2 regions of the Isoptericola sp. NPDC057559 genome follow, and region 1 is predicted to be linked to the other one. Evidence: riboswitches for the same ligand, from Rfam matches in the RefSeq annotation. Region 1 holds a riboswitch; the other holds the start of a gene.
What was found. A riboswitch is a leader RNA that binds a small molecule or an ion and turns the genes downstream of it on or off. The one in region 1 is predicted to bind S-adenosylmethionine.
Positions count from the first base shown of each region.

Region 2: another riboswitch for S-adenosylmethionine. It lies ahead of ACFU5J_RS04310 (aminotransferase class V-fold PLP-dependent enzyme); the one in region 1 lies ahead of ACFU5J_RS19365 (ABC transporter substrate-binding protein).

Region 1 covers NZ_JBHVFQ010000030.1:27,483-34,896, forward strand. Annotated here, with positions in the region: gene ACFU5J_RS19335 (LLM class flavin-dependent oxidoreductase) at 1-215, shown strand, start outside; gene ACFU5J_RS19340 (rhodanese-like domain-containing protein) at 249-638, shown strand; gene ACFU5J_RS19345 (LLM class flavin-dependent oxidoreductase) at 670-1,821, shown strand; gene ACFU5J_RS19350 (LLM class flavin-dependent oxidoreductase) at 1,821-2,948, shown strand; gene ACFU5J_RS19355 (thioredoxin family protein) at 3,062-3,511, shown strand; gene ACFU5J_RS19360 (DUF4395 domain-containing protein) at 3,549-4,010, shown strand; SAM riboswitch class IV at 4,196-4,309, shown strand; gene ACFU5J_RS19365 (ABC transporter substrate-binding protein) at 4,385-6,022, shown strand; gene ACFU5J_RS19370 (ABC transporter permease) at 6,024-7,064, shown strand; gene ACFU5J_RS19375 (ABC transporter permease) at 7,061-7,414, shown strand, end outside.
Region 2 covers NZ_JBHVFQ010000002.1:286,595-294,008, forward strand. Annotated here, with positions in the region: gene ACFU5J_RS04295 (hypothetical protein) at 1-303, opposite strand, end outside; gene ACFU5J_RS04300 (protein kinase) at 429-1,631, opposite strand; gene ACFU5J_RS04305 (RNA polymerase sigma factor) at 1,631-2,287, opposite strand; SAM riboswitch class IV at 2,374-2,491, shown strand; gene ACFU5J_RS04310 (aminotransferase class V-fold PLP-dependent enzyme) at 2,526-3,977, shown strand; gene ACFU5J_RS04315 (CsbD family protein) at 4,056-4,229, opposite strand; gene ACFU5J_RS04320 (hypothetical protein) at 4,326-4,982, opposite strand; gene ACFU5J_RS04325 (amidase) at 5,083-6,558, opposite strand; gene ACFU5J_RS04330 (GNAT family N-acetyltransferase) at 6,609-7,172, shown strand; gene ACFU5J_RS04335 (peptide MFS transporter) at 7,225-7,414, shown strand, end outside.

The sequences.
Region 1 (7,414 bases):
CCGACCGCGTCGACACCCGCGTCGTCGGCGACCCCGCGACCGTCGTCGAGCGGCTCGGGACCCTGGCCCGCGTGACCGGGGCCGACGAGCTGCTCGTCACCACCGCCACCCACGACCCCGCCGACCGGCGCCGGTCGTTCGCGCTGCTGGCCCAGGCGTGGGGCACGGCCGGGGGCGACCCGGCGCGCCTGCCCGCCCTCGCCTCGTCCCTCTGACCCGCCCGACCCACGGACCTCCCAAGGAGCGACATGACCACCACCCCTGGCACGACCGGACCGACCACGACCTCGGGCACGCCCGCGCCGCAGCCCGCCGGCGAGGCCGGCGCGCGGGTCGAGCGCGGCGCCCTGCTGATCGACGTCCGCTCGGCAGGCGGGCGCGCCGCCACCGGCGACATCCCGGGCGCCACCCTGGCGGACCGGGACGACCTCGACGCGCTCTTCGGCCCCGCCGGCGCCCCCGCGATCTCGCTCGACACGCCGGTCGTCGTGGTGTGCGGCTCGATCAACGGCTCCGGCCCCGTCGCCGCGGCGCTCGCCGCCCGTGGCTACACCGACGTGACCCACGTCGACGGCGGCTTCCCCGCCTGGAAGGCCGCCGGGCTCCCGGCGACCGCGCCGACCGGCGCCGACAGCTGACCCACCCGGACACGCACGCAAGGAGAACCTCATGCCCGTCGAGTTCCTCGGCATCGCCACGACGAACGACGCCTCCGAGACGTCGGCCCGCACCACCGCCCCGTTCGACCCCGCCTACCTGGAGCGCATCGTGCGCGCCCACGAGGACCACGGCTGGACGCGGGTCCTGTTCGCGTACGGGTCCTCGGGCCCGGAGCCGGCCGCCCTCGCCGCGCACACGGCGGCGCGGCTGCAGAGCATCGAGCTGCTGCTCGCGCACCGGCCCAACGTGTCCTACCCGACGTACGCGGCCAAGACGTTCGCCACCCTCGACCAGCTCTCCGGCGGCCGCCTGTCGGTGCACTTCATCACCGGCGGCAACGACCACGAGCAGGGGCGCGAGGGCGACCGCCTCACCAAGGACGAGCGGTACGCCCGCACGCACGAGTACATCCGGATCGTCAAGCAGGCGTGGACGAGCCCGGAGGCCTTCGACCACCACGGCGACCACTACGAGTTCGAGGACTTCGTGCTGGACACCAAGCCCTTCGAGGGCCACGTGCCCACGATCTCCTTCGGCGGGTCGTCCGACGCCGCGTTCCGCGTGGGCGCCGCCGAGGCGGACATCTACGCCGTCTGGGGCGAGCCGCTGGCCCGCACCCAGGAGCAGATCGACCGCGTGCACGCCGAGGCCGCCGCCGCGGGCAGGACGACGCCGCCGCGGATCCATGCCGCGTTCCGCCCGATCATCGCGCCCACCGAGGAGCTCGCCTGGGAGAAGGCGCACCGGGTGCTCGACCGGATCGAGGGACGCAAGGCGGCCCTGGGGGGCCAGCTGTCGCGCCGGCACCCGATCGACGGGCCCGAGAACGCCGGCTCGCAGCGGCTGCTCGAGATCGCCGCGGCCGGCGAGCGCTACGACACCGCGCTGTGGACCGCCACGGCGAAGGCCACGGGCGGCGCGGGCAACTCGAACGCGCTCGTCGGCACGCCGGAGCAGGTCGCCGAGGCGCTGCTCGCCTACTACGACCTGGGCGTGCGGGTCGTCTCCGCCCGCGGCTACGACCTGCTCGACGACGCGATCGACTTCGGCCGGTACGTCATCCCCCTCGTGCGCGAGGGCGTGGCGGCGCGCGACCGTGCCGCCGAGTCCGCCGAGGCCGCGGCGGGCGGCGCCGCGCGCGCCGAGGAGCGGGTGGCCTGATGCGCTTCCAGCTGCTCGACATCGTGTTCAACCCGCCGCACCCGGTCACGGGCGAGGCGGTCGCGCCGGCCGACCGGCTCGAGCGCGTCGTCGAGCACGCCGTGCTGGCCGAGGAGCTGGGGTTCGACTCGTTCGCGGTGGGGGAGCGGCATGCCGGCGACGTGCTGTCGTCGGCCCCCACCGTGATCCTCGGGGCGGTCGCGGCCCGCACCCACCGGATCCTGCTCTCGACCGGCGTCACCGTGCTGTCGCTGCTGGACCCGATCCGGGTGGCCGAGGACCTGGCCACCGTGGACCAGCTCTCCCGCGGGCGGCTGGAGATCGTCATCGGCAAGGGCAACGAGGAGCTGCAGTACCCGCTGCTCGGCCTGGACATCGCCCGGCAGTACGAGTACCTCGAGGAGAACTACGAGCTGCTGCGGCTGCTGCTGTCGGAGGAGGACGTGACGTGGTCCGGCCGGCACCGGCACGCGCTGGAGCACGCCACCACGCTCCCGCGACCCTTCGCGGGCCCGTTCCGCGTCTGGCACGGCTCGGCGACGAGCGAGTTCGCCGTCGACCTGGCCGCCCGCTGGGGCGACCCGATCGTCAGCGCCAACGCGCTGCAGCCGCGGGAGAGCTACGGGGTGCTCATCGACCGGTACCGGGAGCGGTACGCGGCCGCCGGGCACGACCCGGCGCAGGGGTTCGTCGGAGCAGGGTCGGGCGGGCTGTTCCTCGCCGACACCACCGAGCAGGCGATCGAGCAGTACCGGCCGCTGTACGAGGGCCAGGTCGCGCGGCTGCGGGCGCGGGGCTACGACCCCGCCACCCACGTGGGCAAGGCCCTCGCGTTCGAGACGATCGAGGACGCCGTCGAGCGCGGGCCCGCGCTGGTCGGCTCGCCGGAGCGGGTGGCGGAGAAGATCCTCGACTACCACGGGACCTTCGGGCACGTGCTGCAGTCGGTGTCCGTGAACCACCTGCTCGAGCCGTCCCACCAGGAGGAGGTGCTGCGCCGGTTCGCCGCCGAGGTGGCTCCGGTGGTGCGCGCCGAGGTCGCGACGGACCTGTGGGGACCGGCGGACGCGCGCCGCGCGGCGGGCTTCACCGCGACCGAGCACGCCGCCGTCCCGGCCCCCGCCTGAGGTGCGCGCGTGAGGCCGACGGCGTTGTCCGGCATGCGGTCACGGTGTCGACCGGATCGTGAACGGCGAGGAGGATGTCCCAGGAACCGCCCGCGCGCCCCCGAGGGAGAACCGTGACCGACAGGCCGATCACCCAGCTCGTCGTCCTCGGCGTGCTCGTCGTCGTGACCGTCGTCCTCGGCGCGGTCTGGCGCTCGCGGCAGGGCCGCGTGCGCCCGGCGCCGGCCCGCCGGGACCTCGCCGTGGACTGGGCGGCCCGTGGCGTCCGCCTGGGGGAGCGGGTGACCTTCGTCCAGCTCTCGGCCGAGGTGTGCGCCCCCTGCCGCGCGACGGCCCGAGTGCTCCGCGGCCTCGCCGAGCGCGAGGACGGCGTCGTGCACCACGAGCTCGACGTCGAGGAGCACCTCGACCTCGTGCGCGAGCTGGGCGTGCTCAAGACGCCGACCGTGCTGGTGCTCGACGCGGCCGGGGCCCAGGCTGCCCGCAGCAGCGGCGGCATGTCGCCCGCCCAGGCGCGCCACGCGCTGGAGGCCGCGCTGCCGGTGCCCGCCGGCGCCGCGTGACCGTGCACCCACCCTCGACCGGACCCCGGAGGCGACGATGACCCGCGAGACCACCACCACGCAGGCACCGGCCGGCATCGACCCGCGCGGCCCACGCGTGGGCGCGGGCATCACCGCGCTGCTGCTCGCCGTCGTCGTCCTGCTGGGGGCGTCGCCGGCCGGCCTCGTGCTCCTCGCGGTCGTGGCCGCAGGGTTCCTGCTGGGCGCCGTCCGGGGCGCCCAGGGCACGGTGCAGGGCTGGCTCTTCCGGACGCTCGTGCGCCCGCGGCTCGCCCCGCCGGCCGAGCTGGAGGACCCGCGGCCGCCGCGGTTCGCCCAGCTCGTCGGGCTGGTCGTGACCGGCGTCGGCGTCGTCCTCGGGCTCGCGGGGGTCCTCGCCGCCGTGCCCTGGGCCGCGGGGATCGCGTTCGTGGCCGCGGGCCTCAACGCCGTCGTCGGGCTCTGCCTCGGGTGCGAGCTCTACCTGCTCGGCGCCCGCCTGCGGCCCGCCGCCCGCTGAGCCCGGCCGCTCCACGGCCCACCGCCGGCCCACCGGCGGCCCACCATCGCCCGGCCCCGCCCGTCTCCCGACGGGCGGGGCCGTCGTGCGTCCGGGCCACGTGCGCGGGCACCCCGACGTCCGTGATGTGAGACGACGCGTCCAACCCTTGACTCCCGCGGTCGCGGCGGCTTCCCTGCCGCCCAGGTGACGAGCGCCAGCACCCAGGCCCGGCTCGCTGGCCAGCAACCCTTCGACGTGACGGGGTGCTCCGGGAACGACCTGACCACGCCGCGCCCGCGGCGGGGTAAGCACGGCTCCGGTCGTCCTCGACCGTGCCCGGCGCGACGCCGGGCACGCGGACGGCCCGCCACGACCACGAGGAACCGCTCGCGATGACCACCACCCCCCGCACCCTGCGCCGCCCCGCCGTGGGGCTCGCCGCCACCGCGTCGGCCGCCGCGCTCCTGCTGAGCGCCTGCTCGACCGGCGCCGACGCCGCGTCCGGTGCCGGCGCGTCGGCGGACGCCGACCCCGTCGCCGGTGGCGACCTGACGTTCGCCATCACCGTCGACTCGCACTGCATCGACCCGCAGCAGGTGGGCAACAACGACGCGATCGCCGCCGCCCGGCAGACCGTCGCCTCCCTGACCGCGCAGGACCCGGGGTCCGGGAAGATCCTGCCGTGGCTCGCCGAGGGCTGGGAGGTGAACGACGACGCCTCCAGCTACACCTTCCACCTGCGCGACGACGCCACCTTCGCCGACGGCACCCCCATCGACGCTGAGGCCGTCAAGACCAACTTCGACGCCATCGTCGACCTGGGGGCCGTCGCGTCCCTCGGGTCGCAGTACCTGGTCGGCTACGCGGGCACCACCGTGGAGGACGAGCGCACCGTGACCGTCGACTTCGACGAGCCCAGCGCCCAGTTCCTGCAGGCCACGTCGACGTTCTCCCTCGGGCTGCTGTCGCCCGCCTCGGCAAAGCTGTCGGCGGAGGACCGGTGCGCCGGCAAGTACGTGGGGTCCGGGCCGTTCGCGGTGAAGTCGTACACCCAGGACCAGGAGATCGTCCTGGAGAAGGTCAAGGGCTACGCCTGGGGCTCGGAGGCGAACGCGCACACCGGCGAGGCCTACCTGGACACCGTGACCTTCAAGGTCATCCCCGAGGCCGGCGTGCGCACCGGCTCCCTGCAGTCCGGGCAGATCGACGCCACCGCCGCGCTCAACGCCGTCGACCTGCCGCAGTTCGACGGCCACGGGTTCTGGCTGCAGTACCGCGCCAACCCGGGCGTCGTGTTCAACCTGTTCCCGAACGAGTCCAGCCCGCTGGCCGCGGACGAGGCGGTGCGGACGGCGATCGTCAAGGGGATCGACCGGCAGCAGATCGTGGACACCGTCCTGACGCCGCAGGACCAGCCGGCCACGGGCGTCCTCTCCCACTCGACGCCGCTGTTCGAGGGCGCCGACGACCTGCTCGCCTACGACCCCGACGGCGCGAAGAAGATCCTCGACGACGCGGGCTGGGTCACCGGCGCCGACGGCATCCGGGAGAAGGACGGGACGAAGCTCTCGACGACGGTGACGTTCTGGCAGGTGCCCGAGCCGCTCGAGCTCGTGCAGCAGCAGCTGCGCCAGATCGGCGTGGACCTGCAGCTCAAGCACGTCACCGTCGCGGAGTCGGAGGCCGCCAAGGAGTCGGGCGACTTCGACTTCGACTACTACAACCTCACGCGGTCCGACGCCGACGTGCTGCGCACGATCTTCTCGGCGAACGCGCGCAACATCAACCAGCGCGATCCCGAAGAGGTCGACACGCTCCTCGACGACTCCGCCGCCGCCACCGACCCCGAGGAGCGGAAGAAGCTCGTCGCCGAGGCGTCCCGGCTCCTGATCGAGCGTGGGCACGCCATCCCCGTCTACGAGCTGTCGACCACGATCGCCGCCGCCGACCGCGTGCAGGGGCTCACGTTCGAGGCGTCCTCGCGGCTGGACTTCTACGACGCGTGGGTGACCGACGGGGCGGAGGGGTGAGATGACGCGCTACCTGCTGCAACGCGCCGGGCAGGGGGTCTTCGTCCTCTGGGCCGCCTTCACGGTCGCGTTCTTCGTCCTCTACCTGCTGCCGAGCGACCCGGCCGCGCTCGTGGCGTCCGGGGGCGGCGAGGTGAGCCAGGTCGACCCGGCCCAGCTCGCCGCCCTGCGCGCCGAGTACGGCCTCGACCGCCCGATCCTCGTGCAGTACGGCGACGCCCTCCTGGGCGCGCTCACCGGCGACTTCGGCAGCTCCTACGTGAGCGGCGCGTCCGCCACGTCGCTCGTCGCGCAGGCCCTGCCCGAGACCCTCAAGCTCACCGGGGCGGCCCTGCTGCTCGCCGTCGTCGGCGGGACGGCGGTGGCCGTGGCCAGCGTCTTCCCCCGGGCGCGCCCCCTGCGGCAGGCGCTGTCCGCCCTGCCGCCCCTCGGCGTCGCCCTGCCCACGTTCTTCGTGGGCCTGGTGCTGCTGCAGTGGTTCTCGTTCCGGGTGCCGATCTTCCCGGCGATCGGCAACGAGGGCGCGATCAGCCTCGTGCTGCCCACGGTCACCCTGGCCGTCCCGGCCGGGGCGCAGCTCGCGCAGGTCCTGTCCCGCTCCCTGCGCGGCACGCTCGGCGAGCCCTACGTCGAGACGGCGTGGGCGAAGGGCGCCGGCCGCGCCCGCGTGCACCTCGCGCACGCCCTGCGCAACGCCGCCATCCCGGCGTTCACCGTGCTCGGCGTGATGGTCGGCGGGCTGCTCGGGGGTGCCGTCGTCACCGAGACCGTGTTCTCCCGGGCCGGGCTCGGCCGGCTCACCGTGCAGTCGGTCAACCAGCAGGACGTGCCGGTGGTGCTGGCGATCGTCGTGCTCGCGGCGCTCGTCTTCGTCGTCGTCACCCTCGCGGTCGACCTCGCCTACCCGCTGCTCGACCCGCGGATCCAGCTGCGCGGCCCGCGGCGGGACCGGGCCCGGCGACCCGATCCCCAGCGGACCGGCCCCCAGCGGACCGGCCCCCAGCAGACCGACACCCCGCGCACCGGGGCGGTGACCGCATGACCCTGCAGACCCTCTCGCGCCCCGCGGCCGCCCCCGACGCGGCGCCCGCGCCCGCCGCCGAGCGCGGCGGGAGCCCCCGGCGCGCGGCGCGCGCCGCCCGCCACCTGCTGCGCCGGCCCGGGCTCGTGCTCGCCGTGGCCGTGCTGCTGCTCGTCGCCGCCTGGGCCGTGGTGCCACAGGCGTTCACCGCCCAGGACCCGCTGGGCGGCGTCCCCGCCGACCGGCTCCAGGCGCCCTCGGGCGCGCACTGGTTCGGCACCGACCACCTGGGCCGCGACGTGTACGCGCGGGTGGTGCACGGCGCGTCCCTCACGCTGCGCACGACCGCGCTCGCGGTCGTCGTCGGCCTC
Region 2 (7,414 bases), on a different contig from region 1:
GTCGGAGTAGCGCACCGTGTACGCCGACGCGTCCTTCGCCGACGCCTTCACCGACGCCTTCGCCGACGCCTTCGCCGACGCCTTCGCCGACGCCTTCGCCGACGCCTTCGCCGACGCCTTCGCCGACGCCTTCGCCGACGCCTTCGGCTCGGCCTTCGAACCCGTCCTGACCTGCGCCTGCGCGCCCGTTGCCGGGGCCCCCGCGTCGTCGAACCCGGCGTCCGGGCCCGGGGCCGCGCAGGCACCCAGGGCGAGCAGGCCGGCGAGGGCGATCGGCGTGAGTCGGCGGGGAAGGTGTCGCATGGTGTCTCCTGTCGATGGGGTCAGCGGGATCGCTGCTGACACCCGTGAGTCGGAGGCGACGGACGAAAGGTTGCACGCGGACCCGGATCGGTTCCTGCCGGCCTCGCCGTCGGGGCCCCGGAGGGTCACGACCCGGCGGCGACCTCGAGGCGGTGGACGGCGGTGATCGGCGTCCCGTCGGGGGCGCGGGCGTCCAGCACGACCTCCGCGGAGCCGGCCCGGTTGGCGGTGAGCTCCACGGTCTCCTCGTCCGTCGCGTAGGCGCCGTTGGGGAGCGTCCAGACCCAGTGCGCGGCGCCGGCGACGTCCGCCGTGAGCGTCACCGGCGTCCCGACCGTCGCCGTCGCCGGACCGGAGATCGACACGCTGGCCCCGCCCGAGGCCGACGACGGGTGGTCGTCCAGCCAGAGCGTGCCGCCGACGCCGGCGCCGAGACCGAGCGCGGCACCCGCCACGGCGGCGACGACGGCGCGCGCGGGGCGGCGGCGCCCACGTCCCGCGGGCGTGCCCGTGCCCGTGCCGTGCGCCGGGTCGAGGGCGCGCTCGACGTCGGCCAGCCAGGCGGCCGCGTCGGGGTGCCGCCTGGCGGGGGAGCCGGCGAGGCTGCGGCCCAGCGCGGTCGTGAGGGCGCGGGGCGGCGAGGCGCCCTCGGTGAGCCAGGTGACCAGGGCGGACATCGCCCACAGGTCGGCGCGCGTGTCGACGGTGCCGGGGCCGTCCTGCTCGGGTGGCCGGAAGCCCTCCGTCCCGCCCGCGACGGTCAGCCCGGAGCTGAGCGCCAGGTCCTTGCACATGCCGAGGTCGGCCACGACGAGCCGCTCGTCGGCCCGCACGACGGACGAGGCGGCGCCGTCGCCGGCGCCGTCCGGGCTGGTGCGCAGCAGCACGTTGCCGGGGCTGAGGTCGCGGTGCACGAGCTGCGCGGCGTGCACGGCCTCGACCGCCGCGGCGAGCCCGCGGGCGACGGCGAGCACGTCGGCCGGCGTCGCGGTCCACCCGTCGGCGCGCAGCGCGCCGACGCGCTGCGCCAGCGTGCCGCGGTCCGCGTGCTCCAGCACCAGGTACGGCTGCTGGCGGTCGCTCTCGCCGATGTCGTGCACGGCCACCACGTGCGGGCTCGCCACCCGGCGCAGCGCGCGGCCCTCGGCGATGAACCGCTCGCGGATCTCCGGGTTCAGGCTGTGGTTCTCCGCGAGGACCTTGACCACGACGACGTCGTCGAGCCGTTCGTCGACGGCGCGGTGCACGGTGGCGAACGACCCTGCGCCGATCACCTCGCCCACCCGGTACCGGCCGAGGAGCCGCTCGTTCGCGCCGGCCCCGGCCATCAGGGCACGCCCCCGAGCGCCGCCGCCACGAGGGCGCGGCCCCGGGAGATCTGGGACTTCACCGTGCCGACGCTGCGCCCGAGGCGCTCGGCGACGTCGGCGTACGGCAGGCCCTCGATGTCCCGCAGCGTGACGGGCTCGCGGTAGAGCTCGGGCAGCGCGGCGAGCGCGTCGCGCACCGTGGCGCGGGTCGCGAGCAGGGAGCTCATCCGCTCGGACGGGCCGACGTCGTCGTCGGGCAGCGTCGTGGTGGCCCGCTGCCGGCGCAGGTGGTCCACCACCCGGTGGCGGACGATGCCGTGCACCCACGTCGTGACCCGCGACCCGCCCGCGAACGACCGGACCGACGTGGCCACGGAGATGAGGACGTCCTGGCCGACGTCGTCGACGGCCGCCTCGTCGAGCAGCGAGCTGCGCACGAACCGCTGCACGACGCCGGACTCGTCCAGCTGCTCCACCAGCAGCTCCGTGGCGAGCGCGGAGCCGCCGGCGGCGCGGTGCGCGAGCAGGTCGAGCACGTCGGCCGCCTCGTCGCCGGCCGCGGCGCGGGCCGCGTGCCGGGCGCCCTGGGCGTCGCCGGCGTCGAGCGCGTGGGCCACCTCTCCGACGAGGTCCCCCGGGGGCGCGCCTGGGGGCGGGGTGGTCCGGCTGGGCATGCCGTCAGCCTCTCACGCGACCGCATCGTGAGAACTCCGGGGGCCCCGCTTGACGGGGTCGTGGTGCCCCCGCACGATGGTCCGCAGGTCATGAGTGCCAGCGCGAAGCCCCGGCTCGCTGGCCGGCAACCCTCCTCTCGCGGCGGGGTGCCCCGGGTGACGACCTGGCCCCCGCGCCGTCCGGCGCGCGGGCAAGCGCGGGGAGCCACCTCCCCGGCACGACCGAGGAGGACCACGCATGACCACTCTCGCCACCGCGCCCGCCGTCCTGCCGGACGCCGCGCCCACCGCCCCGCCCGTGCACGACGTCGCGCCCGTCCTGCCCGTCGTCGGCGCGGACACGCTCGTCCCGCTCGTGGACGGCCGCCGGGTGCCGTACGCCAACCTCGACGTCGCGGCGTCGGCCCCCGCGCTGCAGGCCGTCGCCGACCGCGTCGCGCGCGTCCTGCCGCTGTACGCCAGCGTGCACCGCGGCGCCGGCTACCTGTCGCAGGTCTCGACGGCGCTCTACGAGACCGCCCGCCGCACGATCGGCGCGTTCGTCGGCGCCCGCGAGGACGACCTGACGATCGTCACCCGCAACACCACCGACTCGCTCAACCTGCTCGCGGGCTGCGTGCCCGCCGACCCGGTGACGGGCGAGCCGGGTCGCGTCCTCGTGCTCGACATCGAGCACCACGCCAACCTGCTGCCCTGGCAGCGCGTCACCGACGCCACGGTCGTGACCGGCGGGCCGTCCGTGTCGGCCACGCTGGCGGAGATCGAGGAGGAGCTGGCCGCGGGGGTCGCCACCGGCCGCCCCTACGCCCTCCTCGCGCTCACCGGCGCCTCCAACGTGACGGGCGAGGCGCTGCCGGTGGCCGACGTGGTCGCCGCGGCCCACGGCGCGGGCGCGCGGGTCGTGCTCGACGGCGCGCAGCTCGTGCCGCACCGCCGCTTCTCCCTCGCGGGCACCGGCGTCGACTACGTCGCCTTCTCCGGGCACAAGACGTACGCCCCGTTCGGCGCGGGCGCCCTGGTCGGGCGGCGCGACTGGCTCGACGCCGGCACTCCCTACCTCGCGGGCGGCGGCGCCGTGCGCCGCGTGCGCACCACGAGCACCGACTGGCACGAGGGCCCCGCCCGGCACGAGGCAGGCTCGCCCAACGTCATCGGCGCGGTGGCGCTCGCGGCCGCGTGCGACGAGCTCGCCGCGCTGGACGCGCGCTCCGCCGTCGAGCACGAGGACGCCCTGCGCCACCGGCTCGTGGAGGGGCTGGGCGCCCTCGACCGCGTCGAGGTCGTGCACGTGTGGGACGACGCCGTCGACCCCGTGGGCGTCGTGACGTTCACCGTCACCGGCTACGACCCGGGCCTTGTCGCCGCGTACCTGTCGGCCGAGCACGGCATCGGCGTGCGCGACGGCCGGTTCTGCGCGCACCCGCTGCTCGGGCGGCTCGGCTTCGACGCCGGCGCCGTGCGCGCGTCGGTGGGCCTGGGGACCGCGGGCGAGGAGGTCGAGCGGCTCGTCGCCGCCGTCGGCGCGCTCGTCACCGCGGGGCCGCAGGCGCAGTACGACGTGGTGGACGGCCTGTGGGTCGTGGTCGACGACCCGCGCCCCGTGCCCGACGGCTCCGGCCTCGAGGGGCTGCTCGCCACCGCCGCGCTCGGCGCGGACGAGGCCTTCGGCTGCCTGCCCGACGACCTCTGACGGTCCGGGGCGCGCCGAGGGCCCGGGAACGACGACGGGGTGCCACCGTGCTGGTGGCACCCCGTCGTCCGCAGTCGGTCAGCCCTTGAACGCGTCCTTCGCGTCGTCCCCCGCCTGCTTGAGGTTCGCGCTGGCCTGCTGGGCCTTGCCCTCGGCCTCTTTCTTCTCGTCGTCGGTGAGCTTGCCCGCTGCTTCCTTGACCTTGCCCTCGGCCTCCTCGGCGAGGTGCTTGGCCTTGTCACCCAGTCCCATCGGGGCTCCTTCCGTCGGACGAACAACCTCAGGAACCGAACGTAGGCGGCCGTCCGCACGCTCGCACCCGGGCGTCTCAGCCCGTGGGCCGCGGCGTCAGGCGGCGACCGCGAACGCCACGCAGAGCGCGGCGACGGTGAGGTCGAGCCCGATGCACCACACGGCGAGGGAGCGGTGCACGACGACGTCGCGGCGGTAGTGCACCAGGTCCCACGCGACGTGCGCGGCGAGGGCCACGGCCGCGACGACGAGCCCGACGCGCGGCGGCATCGCCACCGCGGCGATCGCGACCCCGTAGTACGCGGCCATCGCGACGGCCTGCGCGAGGGTGGTCGGGCGGCGGCGGGCGAGCCCGTAGACCAGGAAGGCCAGGCCGACGACCCCGAACGACGCCCAGCGCGGCACGCCGGCGTACTCGAGGAACGGCAGGACGCTGGCCACCGGGACCATCGCCCAGCCCACCCAGCGGCGGCCGGTGGCGGCGGCCGCGAGGTAGCAGACCGCGGCGACGCCGACGGCGGTGGCCGGCACGGCGGCGGTGGTGGTCTCGGCGGGGGAGCCGCCGGCCGCCTCCCCCTCGGCGCCCAGGCCGAGGACGATGCCCAGGCCGGAGACGATCCCCACGACGATCCACAGGGCGTTGACCCACCAGCGCGTGGTCGCGGGCGTCCCGCGGGCGCCGCCCTCGGTGGTCGTGTCGAGTCGTGCTGCCTGCGGTGCTGCCTCGAACGATGCTGCTTCGGACTCCGGCATGGCGTTCACTCCCTTGTGTACCCCAGAGGGGTATATACCCCTCTGGGGTACCGTAGCGCGGACGGCGCGCGAAGGGAAGGGGTGGGCGCGGACCGGGCTGTCACCAGGCCGGCGGGCGCCGATCCGGCCAGCGCAGCCGGTCCTCGAGCTGCGCGGCGAGCGCGAGGAGGGTCGGCTCGCCCCCGGGACGGCCGATCACCTGCACGCCCATCGGCAGGCCGTCGTCGGTCCAGCGGGTCGGCACGGTGATCGCGGGCAGGCCCGCCACGTTGAGCATCGACGTCCACGGCGTGTACTGGCACTGCTGCTCGAAGTTGCGCTCCGGGTCCTCGGCGTCGAACCAGCCGACGGGCCGCGGCGTCAGCGCGAGCGCCGGCGTGACGACGGCGTCGAACCGCGACACCTGCGCCACGAGGCGGCGCTCGAAGGCGGTGAGCGCGCGCAGCGCCTCCGCGACCTGCCGCGCGGGCACCTCGCGGCCGCGCCCGATCAGCCAGCGGGTGAGCGGCTCGAGCCGGTCGAGGCGCTCGGGGTCGTCGAGGGGCACGGCCGAGGCGCCCGCCATCCACAGGGTGCGGAAGGCGGGGCCGTACGCCGGGTCCGGCTCGAGCGCCAGGCCCTCGATCTCGTGCCCGAGCCCGGCGAGCGCGGCGACGCCCGCGTCCAGCGCGGCCCGTGCGGCGTCGGACGTCGTGATGGCGTAGAAGTCGTCCCACGCCGAGTCGGTCGTGACGCCGACGCGGAACCGCCCGCGCACGTCCTCGCCGCCGCTGCCTGCCACCTCGCCCCGGCGCGCCGCGGCCAGGTAGTCGCCGGCGCGGGCGGACGGCGCCCGCAGCGTCAGCGGGTGGGCGACGCGGCCGTCGGGAGTCCAGGTGAGCATGCCCTCGAGCAGCAGCGCGGCGTCCTCTGTCGTGCGGGCGAGGGGGCCGTTGACGACCAGGCCGCCCAGGGACTCCTGCCCGGACCCGGCCGGCACCAGGCCGCGGCTGGGCTTGAGCCCGACGACGCCGCACGCCGCCGCGGGGATGCGCACCGAGCCGCCGCCGTCCGACCCGGCCGCGCACGGCAGCAGGCCCGCCGCGACGGCCACCGCGGCGCCGCCGCTCGACCCGCCCGCCCCGAGGGAGGGGTCCCACGGGTTGCGGGCCACCGGCCCGGCGAGCGGCTCCGTGTAGGCGGGGAAGCCGAGCTCGGGCGCCGTCGTGCGGCCGAGGCTGACCATGCCGGCGGCGTCGAGGACCTCGACGATCTCGTCGCTCACGGGCGGCACGACGGCGTCGTCGCCCGCGAACGCGCGGGAGCCGAACCCGGCGGGCACGCCGGCGCGCATCCACAGGTCCTTGTCCCCGCCCGGCAGCCCCCACAGGACGGCGCGGCCGTGCGCGCCGTCGCGCTCGAGGCCCGCCGCCCGCGCGCGGGCGGCGTCCGGCGTGACGGTGACGAACGCCCCCAGGTCCGGGTTGGCGCGCTCGATCCGGGCCAGGAAATGGTCGGCCACCTCCGTCGGGGTGAGCTCTCCCGCGCGCAGCAGGTCGCGCAGCCGGGTGGCGGTCATCTCGTGCAGCTCGTCCATGTCTGCACGCTACCCATCGGCCCGCGCCCGTCGTCGGCGAGGATGGTCCCGTGACCCACGACCTCGTCCTCGCCGGCCACGGCGTGCGCCTCGAACCCCTCGAGCCGCGGCACGCCGCGGCGCTGTTCCCCCTCGTCGACGCCGACCTCTGGTTCGGCATGACGTCGCCCGTCCCCGTGACTGTCGCGGACCTCGAGGCGTGGATCGTGTCGGGCGTCACCACGCCGGGCACGACGGCGTTCGCGGTCGTCGGCGCCGACGGGACCGTCCGCGGGTCCACCCGCTTCTACGACCGGGCCGCGGGCCGCGTCGAGATCGGCACCACGTTCTACGGTCGCGGCTGGTGGGGCGGCACCACGAACCCGGCGTGCAAGCTCCTGCTGCTGCGGCACGCGTTCGAGGAGTGGGGGCTGCGCCGCGTCGCGCTGCGCGCCGACTCCCGCAACGCCCGGTCGTGCGCGGCCATCCAGCGGCTCGGGGCGAAGCCGGAGGGCGTGCTGCGCAAGCATCGCGTCGCCGCCGACGGCACGGTGGGGGACACCGCGTACTTCTCGATCGTCGACGACGAGTGGCCCGCCGTCCGCGCCGGCCTCCTGGAGCGCCTGGCGCGCTGACCGGACGGGTGCTCGACAGGTCGGCGGCGAGCAGTGGTGGGAGCCTGGACGGGTGACCACCGAGGACGCCGCCACGGCCGATCCCGCCCCGGGCCCCGACGAGCGGGACGACCGGGGATTCTTCGGCCACCCCCGTGGCCTGTCGACGCTGTTCGGCCTCGAGGTGTGGGAGCGGTTCTCGTTCCTCGGGATGCAGGCGATCCTCGTCCTGTACTTCACCGCGACGGTGGCCGACGGCGGCC